Regions from separate parts of the Aquamicrobium sp. NLF2-7 genome, predicted to be linked through region 2. Evidence: riboswitches for the same ligand, from Rfam matches in the RefSeq annotation. Region 2 holds a riboswitch; each other region holds the start of a gene.

What was found. Region 2 has a riboswitch for cobalamin ahead of metE (5-methyltetrahydropteroyltriglutamate--homocysteine S-methyltransferase). Riboswitches for the same ligand answer to the same signal wherever they lie in the genome.
Region 1: it holds a riboswitch for cobalamin, as region 2 does, so the genes downstream of both, MIC97_RS17945 (ABC transporter substrate-binding protein) here and metE (5-methyltetrahydropteroyltriglutamate--homocysteine S-methyltransferase) in region 2, are expected to answer to the same signal.
Region 3: it holds a riboswitch for cobalamin, as region 2 does, so the genes downstream of both, MIC97_RS20025 (TonB-dependent receptor) here and metE (5-methyltetrahydropteroyltriglutamate--homocysteine S-methyltransferase) in region 2, are expected to answer to the same signal.

The regions. Positions count from the first base shown of each region.
Region 1 covers NZ_JAKSED010000002.1:230,285-235,789, forward strand. Annotated here, with positions in the region: gene MIC97_RS17940 (TonB-dependent receptor) at 1-2,116, shown strand, start outside; cobalamin riboswitch at 2,404-2,608, shown strand; gene MIC97_RS17945 (ABC transporter substrate-binding protein) at 2,761-3,777, shown strand; gene MIC97_RS17950 (iron ABC transporter permease) at 3,846-4,829, shown strand; gene MIC97_RS17955 (ABC transporter ATP-binding protein) at 4,826-5,505, shown strand, end outside.
Region 2 covers NZ_JAKSED010000001.1:3,073,100-3,078,604, reverse strand. Annotated here, with positions in the region: gene MIC97_RS15135 (hybrid-cluster NAD(P)-dependent oxidoreductase) at 1-14, shown strand, start outside; gene metE (5-methyltetrahydropteroyltriglutamate--homocysteine S-methyltransferase) at 157-2,484, opposite strand; cobalamin riboswitch at 2,578-2,789, opposite strand; gene MIC97_RS15125 (ABC transporter permease) at 2,865-4,124, opposite strand; gene MIC97_RS15120 (ATP-binding cassette domain-containing protein) at 4,139-4,804, opposite strand; gene MIC97_RS15115 (hypothetical protein) at 4,809-5,228, opposite strand; gene MIC97_RS15110 (alkaline phosphatase) at 5,336-5,505, opposite strand, start outside.
Region 3 covers NZ_JAKSED010000003.1:328,987-334,491, reverse strand. Annotated here, with positions in the region: gene MIC97_RS20025 (TonB-dependent receptor) at 1-1,919, opposite strand, end outside; cobalamin riboswitch at 2,015-2,211, opposite strand; gene MIC97_RS20020 (enoyl-CoA hydratase-related protein) at 2,542-3,279, opposite strand; gene MIC97_RS20015 (acetate--CoA ligase family protein) at 3,332-5,467, opposite strand; gene MIC97_RS20010 (enoyl-CoA hydratase/isomerase family protein) at 5,496-5,505, opposite strand, start outside.

The DNA.
Region 1 (5,505 bases), on a different contig from region 2:
TGCCGGGTTCCGGGTCGGCTCCGATTCCGACATGTGGGGTGCCGACCTCTCCAACCTGTCGAAATTCTCGACCGGCTATGGCGATGTCGATCTCAGCTACGGCCTGTCCTATCGCGGCGAGGATACGCGCGGCAGCCGCCACACGGCGGCGCTGGAAGCGTGGAACACCGCGCGTGACGCCATTCGCCATGAAGCCGCGATCTATGCGAAGGCGGCATGGAAGCCGGTCGACTGGGCAACGCTGAACGCCGGGCTTCGCTATTCGCATTTCTGGTCGAAGGATCGTTACGATCCCTATGAGCGCGAGGACATCGAGAGCAGGGTTCTGGGCTTCCGCACCAATGATGGCGGGTTCAGCCCGTCGGTCGGCGTCACGCTGGAGCCCTTCGACGGTTCGCAGTTCTACGTGAACTATTCCAACACCATGCGCGCACCCAGCGTCATCGAATCCGTCTCGGCCTTCAACAGCGTGGTCGCCAACGCCAATGTGAAGCCGGAGCGTTCCAGCAACTGGGAAGTCGGCACCAACCTGACCCGTGACGGTCTGCTGACCAGCGAAGACCGCGGCATGCTCAAGCTCGGTTACTTCAACTGGGATGTGAAGGACTATATCGCACGGTCGGTCCGCAACGGCTCGGGGCCGCTGACCCTGAACATCGAGAACATCGACCGGGCGAAGTTCTCCGGCATCGAGCTTTCCGGCCGCTACGAGATCGGCGGCTTCACCGCCGACCTCTCGGCCAACTATTTTCTCAACGTCGAATATTGCCGCACGGCCGACACCTGCGAGAACAAGTCGCTCTACGGCGACTATGCCACCAACCATGTGCAGCCCGAATACACCGTCGACCTGACGCTGTCGCAGAAGCTGCTCGAAGATCAGCTTACGGTTGGCGGGCGCATTTCCCATGTCGGCCCCCGCGCCATCGGCCATGGCGACGTGACCGCGCAGGGCGCCAGCGAGTTCATCTCCCTTGTCGACTGGAAGCCTTATACGCTTGTCGATGTCTTCGCCGAATACAAGATCACCGAGGACCTGACCGCTGCGGTACGCGTGGAGAACCTGTTCGACCGCTTCTATGTCGATCCGCTCGGTCTTGTCACGCAGCCGGGACCGGGTCGGACTTTCTATGCGAGCCTGACGGGATCCTTCGGTGGCGAGCAGAGTTTCCAGCCGTTCAGCAATCCGCTCGCCGGGTTGGCGGGCGGCCACGGCGCGGCGCGCGGTGGCGAAGCTGCGGCCATCGACTGGAGCGGGCTCTATGCCGGCATGCATGCCGGCGGCGCCTTCGGCCGCACATGGGGCTCCACGACGACGCTCGACGGTTCCGACAGCACCATCTCTGCCCGGGAATCGGCGGATCTCAAGCTCAACGGCGCCATGTTCGGCGTACAGGCCGGCTACAACTGGCAGCTCGACAATGGCGTGGTGCTCGGTCTTGAGGGAGACTGGAGCAAGACATACAACATCACCGGATCGAAGAAGGTTCTGTCCACCGATCCCGTGCTGGCGGCCAAGGGCCATGCCGATGCTTATACGAGCTACGACGTCGACTGGATGGCCAGCCTGCGCCCGAAGATCGGCTACGCTTTCAGCAATCGCTTCATGGCCTATGCCACGGGTGGACTGGCGCTCGCGCGCGAAACACAATGGCGCGACCAGTACATTTCCGACCAGGCCGATGAAACCCTCCCCAACGGTACGCAAACGGCCGTTTTCTCCGTCGAGAAGGCCGCTGCCACCCGCGCCGGCTTCACCATTGGTGGCGGCCTCGAATATGCGCTGAACGACAACTGGTCGATCAAGGCCGACTATACCTACAGCCGCTTCGGCAAGAAGGATTTCAGGTTCAGAAATGCCCGCGCGGGCACAGGCAAGGATTATACGACCTCGACGACCACCGTCGTCGGCTATGAAACGGTCGACCCTTCGCAGGACCCCAGCATGGCGTGGTTGTGCGACATGGATCCGAGCTTCTGCACACCCTATGAAAAGCCCATCTATGAGACGACGACGACCAACCATCCGGGCAGTTCGAGCACCGTGAACGGCCGCAATGCCTCGAACGCTCTCGATTTCCACATGATCAAGGTCGGTCTGAACTACCGGTTCTGAGACCAGCAGATCACGAGACAACACCTGAAGGCTTCACCGCAGCGGGAGGCGCCCAGATCGGGCGTCTCCGTGCCGGACGTGCCACCCACGGCAAGATGGGCAGGGCGCTCGCACAGGCCGGCGAGCATCAGAGCCTCGTTCCCTGCCACAACTGCATCCGGCAGCTCTTTCAGCACCATCATCGGTCAAGGCAGGATCGGGCTTGCAAGCTGTGATTTTACCCCGAGAGGGGCCGTGAAAGGCTCTGGGGAAGGCGCGACGAATAGCTTGAAAAGCCTGACGTACATGCGATACGAGCAGGTGTCGGTTTCCGAAAGGAACGAAGAGGGAATTCGCCGCAGGCTTCAAAAAGGCCTGTGAAACGAAACTGCCCCCGCAACTGTAGGCGGTAGAGTCCTCTCCCCGAAATGCCACTGGGCCCCGGGCCCGGGAAGGTGGGGAAAGGATGGTGACCCGTCAGTCAGGAGACCTGCCGACAACTGGAACTGAATGTGCCGGGCGGGGTGCCCGGGAGAGGTTGTCGATGAAGCCGTCCCTGCCTGTACGGGCTCTATTGCGTATCCTTCGGGGTGCGCGGCTTTCCATTGCCGTCCCGACCCGAAGCCTTCGGTCCCTGCCGCAAACCGATCGGAGAACTTCGCGTCATGACATTCCCGCGTCTGGCACTTGCCGCCGCCAGCCTTGCGCTGCTCACGGCCCATGCGTCCGCTGAACCCACCAGATACCCGCTTACGCTGGAAAACTGCGGTGAGACGATCACCTTCGACAAGGCCCCAGCCACGAGCGTAACCGTCGGACAGGCCGCCACCGAGGCGCTCTATGCGCTTGGCCTTGGCGACAAGGTCACCGGCACCTCCGTCTGGTTCACCGACGTGTTGCCCGAGCACAAGGCGATCAACGACAAGGTGGAGCGCCTCGCCGACAATGATCCGAGCTTCGAAAGCGTCGTGGCGAAGAAGCCCGGCCTCGTTGCCGTCCAGTTCATCTGGCATGTCGGGCCGGAAGGCATCGTCGCCACCCGCGAGCAGTTTCACGAGGTCGGCATCCCGACCTATGTGATGCCAGCCGATTGCGTGGCCAAGGACAACTCGGTCGGCGTCGACGGCACCCGCACCGCCGCCTTCTCGACCGAAACCATCCATCAGGGCGTGCGCGAGCTTGCCGAGATTTTCGACGTGCAGGACAAGGGCGAGGAGGTCGTCGCCGATCTGGCGAAACGAGAAGCGGATGCGGTCGAGCGCGCAAAAGCACTCGATCTCAAGGACGTGTCGGCCGTGTTCTGGTTCTCCAGCGCCGACATGAACATCGATCCCTATGTCGCCGGTCGCAAGGGCGGGCCCGCCTACATGCTCGACAAGCTCGGCATCCGCAACATCGTGGAATCGGATGAGGAATGGCCGGTCGTGGGCTGGGAAACCATTGCCAAGGCCAACCCGACGCTGATCGTGATCGCCAAAATGGATCGCCGCCGCTTCCCTGCCGACGACTTCGAGAAGAAGCTCGAATTTCTGAAGAGCGATCCGGTCGCCAGCCAGATGGACGCGGTGAAGAACAACCGCATCGTGGTGATGGATGCCCATGCCATGGACGCCACCATGCGCACGGTCTCCGGCATCGAGGTGCTGGCAGACGCGCTGGTCGATCAGGGCATCGCCCGGTGACCATTGCCACCGCAGGCCGGCCTTTCGCAGCGCGCCTGTGGTGGCGCTGGCCTGCGGGGCTCGTCGCCATGGCGGCGACGGTCTTTGCCGGCACCTGCATCGGTGAGACGCCCATTCCGCTCTCCATCGTGGTGCAGACGCTGGCTAACAAGGTTCTGGGTGCTGCCTATCCGCTCGACCCGATCGACATGGGCATCATCTGGAACTATCGCCTGCCGCGCGCGCTGGTGGCCGCATCCTGCGGCGCGGGGCTGGCGCTGTCCGGCCTCGTGCTGCAATCGCTGCTGCGCAATGCGCTGGCCGACCCCTATCTGCTCGGCATCTCGGCCGGCGCCTCGACGGGTGCGGTGACGGTGACGATTGCCGGTATCGGCGGCGGAGCGGTCTCCATGTCGCTCGGCGCCCTCGCCGGCGCGGTCACCGCCTTCCTGCTGGTCGCCCTTCTGGCACGGGCGGCGGGCGGCGGCGTTTCCACGCGCGGCACAGGACAGATCATTCTGGCGGGCATCGCCGGCTCGCAACTCTTCAACGCGCTTACCTCCTTCATCATCACCAAATCGGCCAATGCCGAACAGGCGCGCGGCATCATGTTCTGGCTGCTCGGCAATCTGAGCGGCGTGCGCTGGCCGGATGTGACGCTGGCCGTACCCATCGCCCTGACCGGGCTGATTGCCTGCGTCTGGCATGCGCGCGCGCTCGATGCCTTCGCCTTCGGCGCCGACTCCGCAGCCTCGCTGGGTATTGCCGTGCGCAGGGTGCAGGTCGTGCTGATCGGGTTGACTGCGCTGGTCACCGCCGTCATGGTTTCCATCGTCGGCTCCATCGGCTTCGTCGGGCTGGTCATCCCGCATGCGGCGCGTTTCGTGGTCGGCGTACGCCATGGGCGCCTGGTGCCGGCGACGGCGCTGACGGGCGCTGCCTTCCTCATCGCGGCAGACGTGCTGTCGCGCACCATGATCCCCGGTCAGGTGCTGCCGATCGGCGTCATCACGGCTTTGGTCGGCGCGCCGGCCTTCGCCCTGATCCTGCTCAGGGGACGCCGCCGGCCATGATCCTTGAAGCAAGCAATCTCGGCTGGAGCATACGCCGTCTCCGGATCGTGCAGGGCGTGGACCTCGCCGTGCGCGAGGGCGAGACGTTTGGACTGGTCGGCCCCAACGGTTCGGGCAAATCGACCCTGCTGCGCCTGCTTGCCGGAATTCTGAAGCCGACAACGGGCAAAGTCGCCGTGGAAGGGCAGCCGCTTTCCGGTCTGCCGCGCCGGCTGGCGGCGCAAAAGATCGCCTATCTCGAACAGCAGGCAGACACCGGCGAGGCGATCACCGTGCGCGATGCGGTGGAGCTTGGCCGCACCCCCTGGCTGACGCCCCTGCAACCCTGGTCGGACGAGGACGACAGCATCGTGGCCGGGGCGCTGGCCGATGCAGATCTGCACGGATTTGAAAGCCGCTTCTGGGCCACGCTTTCCGGCGGCGAGAAGCAGCGCGTGCATCTGGCGCGCGCCCTTGCCCAGCGCCCGCGCATCCTGCTGCTCGACGAGCCCACCAATCATCTCGACGTGCGCCACCAGCTTTCCATGCTGGACCTTGTGGCCGCCCTGCCGGTGACATCGATCATCGCGCTGCACGATCTCAATCAGGCGCTTGCCTGCGACCGCGTCGGCGTCATGGCCGGCGGCCGGCTGGTGGCGGTGGGATCACCACAGGAGGTTTTGAGCGTCAACCGCAT
Region 2 (5,505 bases):
AAATCGAAGCCTGACAACCCTGAAGTAGCCGGCCCGATGACAGTGGGCCGGGTTTGAGAATGCGCGCCCGCAGCCGGCAAATCCGGCGGCGGGCCTCCACAGCATCGATAATTCAGATCGTCCTTTGTGCGTCCGAGTGAACGCACGACGATCTCATCAGCTTGCCAGCGCCCGTAATTCGCGCGCGGCGGCCACCATGTTGACCAGCGCCGGCTTCACCTCTTCCCACTTGCGGGTCTTGAGCCCGCAATCGGGGTTGATCCAGATCTGGCTGTCGGACAGGCGCTTGCGCGCCAGTTTGAGCAGGTCCGTCATCTCTCCCGTATGCGGAACGCGCGGGGAATGAATGTCGTAGACGCCCGGCCCGATCTCGTTCGGATATTTGTAATTGCGGAAGGCATCGAGCAGTTCCATGCGCGAGCGCGAGGTCTCGATGGAGATCACGTCGGCATCCATCGCCGCGATGGCGTCGATGATGTCGTTGAACTCCGAGTAGCACATATGGGTGTGGATCTGGGTCGCATCCTCCACGCCCGTCGACGCCAGCCGGAAGCTGCCGACCGCCCAGTCGAGATAGGCCTTCCAGTCCGCCTTGCGCAGCGGCAGGCCTTCGCGCAGCGCTGCCTCGTCGATCTGGATCATGACGGCACCCGCCTTTTCGAGATCGACGACCTCGTCGCGGATCGCCAGAGCGATCTGGCGGCAGCTTTGCGAACGCGGAATGTCGTCGCGCACGAAGGACCAGTTGAGGATGGTCACCGGGCCGGTAAGCATGCCCTTGACCGGCCTGTCGGTCAGCGACTGCGCATATTGCCACCAGCGCACGGTCATCGGCTCCGGCCGCGAGACATCGCCGTAGATGATGGGCGGACGGACATAGCGGGAGCCGTAGCTCTGCACCCAGCCGGCCTGCGTGAAGGCGAAACCGGCAAGCTGCTCGCCAAAATACTGCACCATGTCGTTGCGCTCGAACTCGCCATGGACCAGCACGTCGAGACCGATTTCCTCCTGCCAGCGGATCGCGGCTTCCGTCTCCCTGCGCAGGAAGGCTTCGTAGTCGGCAGCGCTCAGTTCACCCCTTGCATGGGCGGCGCGCGCCTTGCGCACCTCGGCCGTCTGCGGGAACGAGCCGATGGTGGTGGTGGGGAATTTCGGCAGGTCGAGCTTGCCGGACTGATTTTCACGCCGCGCGGCAAAAGCGCTCCTGCGGCGTTCCATGGCCCCGGTGACCGCAGCAAGCCTGTCGCCCACCTTCCTGTCGTGCACCCGCGGCGACTTTCGCCGCGAGGCGATGGCGTCGGCCGATGCCTGCAGGGCATCCGCAACCCCGGCGCGGCCCTCCGACAGCGCACGCCCCAGCACGACCAGTTCGTCGAGCTTCTGCGTGGCGAAGGCGAGCCAGGACTTCAGCTCCGCGTCCAGCGCCGCTTCAAGCTCCAGATCGACCGGAACATGCAGCAGCGAGCAGGACGACGCGATCTCGATACGATCAAGCGGACGCGCCTCCACCACGGGCTTCAGATAGTTGAGTATGGCATTGAGATCGGCGCGCCAGACATTGCGGCCGTCGATCACGCCGAGTGACAGCACTGTGTTGGAGGACACCTTCGCCGCAACGGCTTCAAGCTGCTCCGGCGCGCGGGCCAGATCGACATGAAGGCCCGACACGGGAAGCGAAGCGGCGAGGTCGAGATTGTCGCCGAGCGCGCCGAAATAGGTGGCGAGCATCAGGTTGAGTGCGGGAACCTCAGTGGCGAAGTGATTGTAGGCCGCTTCGAGCGCGGCGCGTTCACCGGCTTCGAGATCGAGAACCAGACAGGGCTCGTCGATCTGCACCCAGTCCGCGCCGGCCGCGTGCAGGCGGTTCAGCAGGTCGGTATAGACCAGCAGAAGCTTGGGCAGCAGCGAGAGCAGATCGAATTCCTCGCCGCCGGACTTGGCAAGCCGGAGGAAGCTCACCGGCCCAAGCACGACCGGGCGCGTGTGGATGCCAAGCGCCTTCGCTTCAAGAAAATGATCGACCGGCTTGGTGGTGGCCAGCACGAATTCCTGATCCGGCGCCAGCTCGGGCACCATGTAGTGGTAATTGGTGTCGAACCACTTGGTCATCTCCAGCGCCGAGGTGGAATGGACATGGCCGGGGTGGCCGCAACCCGCATCCCCCTCACTGCCGCGCGCCATGGCGAAATAAGTGTCGAGCGGCACCTCGCCGCCGGTCCAGCCATAGCGCTGCGGGATCGCGCCGATCATGACGGTTGTGTCGAGCACATGGTCGTAGAGCGAGAAATCATTGGACGGAACGCGCGTGACGCCCTTTTCGGCCTGAAGCCGCCAGTTATCTGCGCGCAGACGTCTGGCCGTCTCGAGCAGCGCCTCGGCGCTGTCCTTGCCCGACCAGTAGTTTTCAAGTGCGAACTTCAGTTCGCGGCGGCGGCCGATGCGCGGCACGCCGAGCGTTGCAACGGAAACTTTCGATTTGGCCATTCCATAAACCCCGATGGTTGGGGCGGATGCGCAAGGCAGCCGTCAACACCCGCACGATGCGGGCATATCATGGCCTCCGGGACACCCCGCCCGTGGACGTGTTTTCGTCATGGCAGGTCTCCTGGCTCACGGGTCCTCGCCTGCGTCCGTCTTCCCAGGGCTTTCACCCCAGTGACCTGAATGGACGCAAGGCTATCCGTCTACAGTTGCGGGGGCAGCGCCGGCTTTCCCATGGAAGGCACCGGCTTCCCTCTTAGCTTCGGGGCAAAATCCCGCCCCGAAGAACCACGACGCCCGCAATCTCGGCGTTTCGGCAAACGATGTCAATATCACATAAAGAAATGTTTATATCGTGATTTGCTTTACTGGCAATACTCTTGCTAGGCGCGCAATGCCTGCGCCGGGCTCTGGCGATAGGCGATCAGCGCGGGAAGAAGGGTTGCAATGGCGCAGGCGAGCAACAGGCCGGCCAGCGTCCACAGGTCCGCCGTCTGGAATTCGACCGGCATGGCGACACCGCTGCTTTTAGCCAGATGCGAGGAGATTGCCCGTACGATGGCATAGCCGATCGCGAAGCCTGCAATGACGCCGGCCGCGACGAGCATGAAGACCTCCAGCCAGACCATGCCCATCACCACAGGCCGCGGCGCACCGAAGGCCCGCAAGGCGCCGATCTGGCGCCGGCGCTGGAGAACGTGAACCGCCACCACCATGAGAATGGCGGCACCGACAAGCCCCTGCGCGCCCATAGCCACGAAGCCAAGCACGCGGCGGGCATCACCCAGCGTGCCATAGAGCCGCGTCAGCACCTCGCCGGGAAAGACGGCGAGAGTCGTTTCGGTACGGTATTGCTGACGCAGATTGTAGGCATCGGCAATGCTTTTCGGCTTGACCAGAATGGCAGGAACGCCCGGATTGTCGGCGCTCAGCAACGCGGCCTCGTCGACCGGATCGCCCGCGAAGCCCGGCCCATGGTCGTGGCCGTGATCGTGCGGAACGTGAGCGACGGCGGCCAGCCCTGCCGTCTCCGCCTCGTGATCGTGGTCGGCATGTGCGGCCCACACGGACTGGATCGGCACCAGTATGGCCCGGTCCCACGGCGTGCCGGTTGGCGCCATGCGGCCGACGACGCGGTATTCCACATGCGCATGCACCTCGCCCGCCTCCCCGACACTGCCATGAAATGGATGGAAGCTGTCGCCTATATCGCGCGTCACCTGAGAGCCGACGATGGCATCGCCCAGATGGCTGAAGCCCTCGCCCTCAGCCAGTCCGCCCAGCATGCCGATGGCATCGCCGGTGGTGCCGACGATGGGATAGCCGCCAACGAAGTCGCCGAAGCCGACCGGAATGGCGTTTTCAACGCGCGGATCGGCACGCAGGGCCGACAATGTCGCCGACGGCAGCAGTTGCAGCGGTGCTGGCTGGAGAAAGATGGACGAGAGGATGAGCTGGGTTTCCGAACCGGCCGCGCCGACAACCAGATCGAAGGCTGCGGCGGCGCGGGCGCTGCCAAGCCGCAATGCGCGCTCCTGCAAGGTGACGGACACGCCGAGCGCCGTCGCCAGCGCGATCAGGAAGGCGAGAATGAGCGCACCGATCCAGTTGCGGCGCAGGTCGGCAAGAATGAAATGAAACATCCGGTATCAGATCCTCATGCAGCCAGACGGCCGTTTTCGAGCCGCAGCGTGCGACTCATGCGGCCGATCAGCCGCTCGTCATGGCTTGCCACGATCAGCGTGGAGCCCGCCTCTTCGGTCAGATCGACCAGCAGGCTGGCGACCGATGCGCCGGCTTCCGCGTCGAGGCTCGCGGTCGGCTCATCCGCCACGATCACGCCCGGACGGCCGACCAGAGCGCGCGCCACGGCCACGCGCTGCATCTGGCCGCGCGACATCGTGCCGACGAGCTGACCGGGGCGCTGGATATCGACCCGCGCCAGCAGGTCGCGGGCGCGCGCCTGCATTCCGTCGGGCAGGCGCAGATGCGACAGGCGCTGCGGCAAAAGCACATTGGCCTCGGCCGAAAGGCCGGGGAACAGATGGAAATCCTGCATCACGAGGCCGACATTTCGGGCCCGCCAGCGATCGCGCCCACCTTCGGGCAGCGCTGCGATATCCTCTTCGTTCCAGACCACGCGGCCGGCTCCCGCCCGCTCCATGCCCGTCACGATGTTGATGAAGGTGGTCTTGCCCGACCCCGAAGGCCCCGCCAGAGCAACCATTTCCCCGGCTTCCAGCCGCAACCCGGCCAAATCGAGCGCTGGCACGGGAAGTCCCGGATAACGGACCTGAAGCCCTTCGACCGACAGAGCCTGCATCACCCTAAACCCTTCGGAAATCGGCGTTGACGATGCGCAGCAGGCTGACGAAACCCGTGTCCGGATCGGTCCACGAACCGACTTCGAGCTTGCCGGAAACCTCGATGGTGGCATTTGCCTGTTCGAAGGTCTGGGCATGGTCGAGATAGACGACGATAATGTCGTCAGGCCAGTCCGCATCGGACGAGCAGAACGGACACAGCGCCATCGGAATTTCAGTGAGCACGAAGAAATTGGCTTCCGCCTTCAGGGGCGGCGCCATGAAGCCGCGCATGGCGACCGGCTTGCCTTCCAGAGCCTTCACCTTGTCGGAGAAGGTCAGGCCCAGCACGCTGACCTTGCCATAGAGTTCATTGAAGGAAATCGGGCTCGGTGCCGAACGGGCCGGCCTTGCCGAAAGGCAGAGCGCAGCGGCACCGATCATGGCGAGCGCCTGCCGGCGATCCGGGGCGGTGAAGATCATCGCAGCCTCCTTGACTGAACGGGTGCAGGCCCGGAGACGATCCGGGCCTGCCGCTTCTTGTTTACGTGTTACTTTTTCTGCGTGGTACCAAGCGCCAGAGCGTCGGCCAGAACGCGGTAGACGTCGCTCTGCTCCATGTAGCCTTTGAAGTTCTCGGAGCCGGGGCCGGTCGCCTGCAGCACCACGTCGTCAACGGCGTGAACGCCGGTGTCGCCGTCACGCGGAATGTTGCCCTCCA
Region 3 (5,505 bases), on a different contig from region 2:
GCAGATGCCCACCAGTCGGCCTGGAACTCATATTCGCCGGCGATCTCGATGCCCCACAGTCTGACGTCCTCGACATTGTCATAGGTCCAGACATTGGGCCGCGTGGGATCGAGATTCATCGGCCCGCGAATGAAGTCCTGATAATCGGCATAGAAGATACCGGCGCTGAAGCTTCCGCGATCAAGCAGCCCTCTGAGGCCGATCTCGTAGTTCCTGACCGATTCCGGCTTCAGACCGGGATTGGGCAGAACGATGCCATTGATGAACGGGTCTCTGGCCGAAACGAACATCTGCTGCGACGTCGGCATCTTGAAGCCTTCGCCATAGGAGGCATAGGCTGAATAGCTGTCGTCCAGCTCGTAGATCAGGCCGAGCTTCTTGATGAGCCTGGTGTTGCTCGTCACCTCGGGCTCGTTGCCGGGAAGCGGCTTGTATCCCGTGTCCCCGGTGGGATCGATCCTGTAGGTCGCAAAGCGAACGCCGGGCGTGATCCTGAGCCGCCCGTCCAGCAATTCCATCTCATCCTGGATGTAGAAGTCCGCGCGGCGGGTCTTCACTTCGGGGAAGTTGTAGCCCTGATTGGTCTGGATCGTCGTCACGCCGGTGTCGGATCGGTGGACGATATTATAGCCGTCATAGGAGGAATCCGTCAGATCGCCGTCGAAACCGTAGATCAGCTTGTGGGCGATGCCGCCGGTGGCGAAACGGCTGGTCAGCTGCACATCCGCCTCAAGGAAGGTTTCGCCATAATTGCGCACCGGCGTGTAGGTGTCCGTACGCGTGGCGAAGATGCGTGTCTGCGTGCCCGACGTGTCGCGCTTCTGGGGTGAATAGGACAGCTGCCACTTGATTTCGTCGAGCAGCGGCGTGTTGAGCGTCCATTTGTGCTCCAGCGCCAGACGCGTCCTCTGCATGTCCAGCTCGCGCGGATAGCTGGCGCTGGCATAGCCGCTGGAGCCGGCAAAAGCGTCCCACACCTGATCCACTTCGGTATGGCGCCTGAAGAACTCCCCGGTCAACCTGAACTCGTGATCTTCGGGGGTCCAGACCAGCTTGCCGAGCGCGTTCCATGCGTAGGCGTCGGCATCGAACAGCTTGTCACAGCCGAAAGAGGCCGGACGCGGACATCCCCAGATGCCGCCGTCGGCGCGCGCATTCCTGAGCCGTGGCTCATGGGCGGACAGGTGGCCGAAACTCGCCAGCATCTGGAAATCGCCCTGCGAGGCCGCCGCCGTGAACTGCTTGCGGAAGCTGCCGTCGAAGCTGTCATAGGCGCTCTTGATTTCACCCGCCCATGGCTTGTCGGAACCATCCAGCAAATCCTGCGGATCGCGGGTGCGAAACGAAACGACGCCGCCCAGTGCATCCGCCCCCCAAAGCACGGAAGACGGACCGCGAACGATTTCGACCGCCTTCATGTTGAAGGGATCGGCGAAATCGCGGCTGCCGTAGATCGTCTGCTCCTGAACCCGCGCGCCATCGACAAGGATCTGCACCCGGTTGCCGCCGACGCCCCGGATGCTGAACGAACCGAGCTGGCCATAGGGATTGTTGAGAGAGGTTTCGCGGTCGACGCTCAGACCGGGAAGATAACGCACCATGTCGTCGATATCGCGAACGGCCCTGCTGTCGAGTTGTTCGCCGGTCAGGATGGTGACGTTCTGCGCGACATTGAACAGTTCGTTCGGGCCGCGCTGGGCAGTGACGGTTATGCGCTCCAGAAGAATGGTTTCTTCAGGCGTCAAAAGAGGAGCCCGCGCCCCTTCAATGTCCTCCGTGCTCTGCTCGGCTCTCGTTTGCCCGAAAGCATTTCCCGGACCTGCCAGAGCGATCGCCGCCACCCCAAGGCCAAGCCATGCGATAAAGCCCGGCCTGCGGCGACCCGTATTGTTTGTGGTAGAATATGTGAAGACAGCCATTGCTCCCCCTCTCTTTAACAACGGGGTTCGCAAGACGGATGCCGCGTCCGGTTTCCTCTACCGAATGCCGCACATTCCAGTGGTCCACCCCGCCCACCGAACTTCCATGGTCAGGCAGGTCTCCTGGCTCACAGGTCATCATGCACCGGCTGTCTTCCCGGCAAAGCCAGTGACAATGAGCGACGGCGCACTCTCTGCTTACAGTTGCGGGGCAGCCCCGGATTTTCACCGGATTCCCTCTTAGCTTTCGCTCTCCGGAGACAACGAAAGAACCATAACCGCGCTCCCGATAACATGGACGCCCGGCAAGTCAATTGCCGCCGGACAGTTAAAGCATGCCGCTCGAAAGAGGGAACCGGATTCGAGGCAATAACATTCGTGAAAACAATGACTTAAAGCGGAATGAGCAAATCCGAAAGATCGCGACACGCTTCAGGTCCGGTCGCCTGCGCCAAACCTCTCCGCAACGATGCGCCGGCGGCCGTGCGGGGAGGTTCAGATGGCTGCGGCAGCCGCCGGCAAGATGCCCTGTGACAGACACAGCAATTGCGTCGGCCGGCGCGGACACGGCCCCACAGGCAGTCCATGGGCCTGAAGGCGGTCGGCACATGGCGGATCGGTTCTATCTGCCGTTGAACACCGGCTTGCGCTTTTCCCGGAACGCTGCAACGCCTTCCTTCAGGTCTGCGCTGGTGCGGACGACGGCAAGGTCGCGCTGGGCACGCGCAAGCTTTTCCGAAGGTGTCTGGATAAGCGTATGATCGACGACGAAGCGCTTCAGCGTCTTCAGCACCAGCGGCGCCATATCTTCCATCTCGCGCGCCATCGCCAGCGCGGCCTCCAGATGCGTGCCGTCTTCCACCACTTCGTTGGCAAGCCCGATCTCGCAGGCGCGGCGGCCGGAAACGGTTCGGCCAAGCAGCATGATCTCCATGGCCATCTTATGCGGTATGCGCCCTGCCAGCGTGGCAATCATGCCGCCTGTCAGCCCGACCTTGCCTTCCGGATAGGAAAAACGGGTGTTCTCGGTCACCACGCACAGATCCGCCATTGCGGCCATCACCAGCGCCCCGCCGACGCACCAGCCATGGACAGCGCATATGACCGGCTTTTCCGTGACGATGCCGATCGTTGGTATGCAGCGCCAGAGTTCGGGAATGTCCGAGACATCGGCGCCGGAAGAAAACGCCTTTTCCCCTGCGCCCGTGATGATCGCGACGCGCTGATCTGAGCTGTCAAATTCGGCAAAGCGCCGCTGCATCTCATTCGCCACCTCGGCATTGATGGCATTCATCTTCTCCGGGCGATTGATGGTGAAGATGGTCGTCCTGCCATCCTGTCTTACGTCCAGTGCTGACATTAAGTCCTCCAGTGCTGTGCATGTCCGTCCGGGCCGCTCCGGCCGCCGGATATCAGTTGTCGTCGAGCAGAATGCGGGCGTCGACGGCCACGCAACCCTTTCCGGCCTCTGCAACAAGAAGCGGATTCACGTCGAGTTCGCAGAAGCGGGGGCCGATGTCCGATACGATCCAGCTGATCCGCGACACGGCCTGGGCAGCGGCATCGATGTCGAGTTTCGCGCTGCCCCTGAAGCCCTGCATCAGCTTTGCGATCTGCAGGCTTTCGATCATCGATCGTGCCTTCCTCTCGCAGACAGGGGCCATCGCCACCGCCACATCCCTGAGCAGCTCGACCAGAACGCCGCCGGCGCCGACGATGATCATCGGGCCAAACTGCGGATCGTTGCGGGCGCCCACCAGCAGTTCGACCTTGCCGGTGCGCATTTCCTGAACGAGAAAACCCTCGATACGCGCATCGGGAAGCTTCTGCGCGATGGATGCGCCCATCTGCGTTACGGCCCGCGCGACATCGTCCGGCGTTTCGAGGCCGAGCACGACACCGCCGACGTCCGATTTATGCACGATGTCAGGAGAGACCACTTTCACCACGAAGGGGCCGTCCAGCAGCGCCGCCGCTTCGCTCGCCTGCTCGCGAGTGCCGACGATCTGGCCGCGATTGACGGGCACGCCGTTTTCGCCGAGGAACGCTTTTGCCTCTGCCTCACCGACACTTCCGGACAAGCCTTCGGGCAGGCTTACCGGCCCCATGGCTGCCGGGCGCGCCGGCGCCGTGGCAGGCTTCGTATCCGCAAGCCGGCCCCAGGCTTCGGTCGCGCGGATCGCGTCATCGAGACTGTCCGTGTAGATGATCTTCTGCGAGCGAAGGAACGATCTGGCCGCATCGGCCGACTGCCCCTGCTGAAGCACGATGATATGCGGCTTCACATGGCCCTCGTCCCGGGCCGCGACGGTGGCCTCATCAAACCTGCGGCACAGAAGCTCGACATCCGGGGCCGTGGTGATCGCCGACAAGATGAGATCGCTGCCGGTGTCGGTAATGATCGGCTTGAGCGTCGATGCCCCGACAACCAGCGAGCCACCCTGCTTTGCGGAGCCGAGATCGACGGGATTGGAGCCCGCGACATTGGCGGGATAGATTTCGGACAGTTCACGGGCCGTCTCGGCGCTGAATTGCGCCAGCGCTATGCCGTGATCGGTGAGGCGGTCGGCCGTAACGGCACCACCGCCACCGGAAGTCGTGACAATGGCCACGCGCTTCGGCCGGGCCTGCGGGAAGCGTGCCAGCGATGCAGCCAGCAGCACCATTGCATCCGGGTCGTCCATCGTCAGCACGCCGCAATCACGGCAGGCGGCCTCGAAGGCCTGATAGCTGCCGGCCAGACTGGCGGTGTGCGAGAAGGCCGCGGCTGCGCCGAAGGCCGTGCGGCCGGCCTTGACGGCGAGCCATGGCTTGCCGGCGGCATGGGCGCGCCGGGCCGTCTCGATGAAGCGCGCCGGATCCCTGATGCCTTCGATATAGCTGCATATGACGCGCGTGCGCTCGTCCTCGATCAGATAGTCGACGAAATCGCACATATCCATGTCGGCCTGATTGCCGATGGAGAAACAGTGCGAAAAGCCCAGCCCACGGGCCATGGCCTTGTCGAATATGGTGGCCATCAAGGCACCGCTCTGGCTCACCAGACCGATGTCGCCCTTCGGCATTTCATCCACGAACAGGGCTGGCGAAGCGCACAGGACGAGATCGTTCGCCGGGCTGATGATGCCAAGGCAGTTGGGACCGATGATGCGCATGTTGTGGCGGTTGGCCGCCGCGACGACCTGACGCTCCAGTTCCGCGCCTTCCGGGCCCGCATCGGAAAACTTGGCGGTGATGACGATCGCCGCCCGCGTGCCGGCCGCACCACAGGCCTCCACCGCATCCTTGACGGCATCCCGCGGCACCGCCATCACGGCCATATCCGGCGGGGTTGGCGTATCCGCGATGGAGGGATAGCACCTGATGCCAAGCAACTGCTCCCGCTTCGGGTTTATCGGATAGATGGCGCCCGAAAAGCGATGGTGGACCAGATTCTTGTAGATGCGGCCACCGAATTTGGTCAGGTCTTCCGAGGCACCGATGACGGCGACTGATCGCGGCGCGAGTATTCCCCGTGGCTGCGCTGCGCCACCAGAAAGCGTAGTCATCCTGTTTGCTCCGTATGCTTGGCTTGTTTCAATGAGCG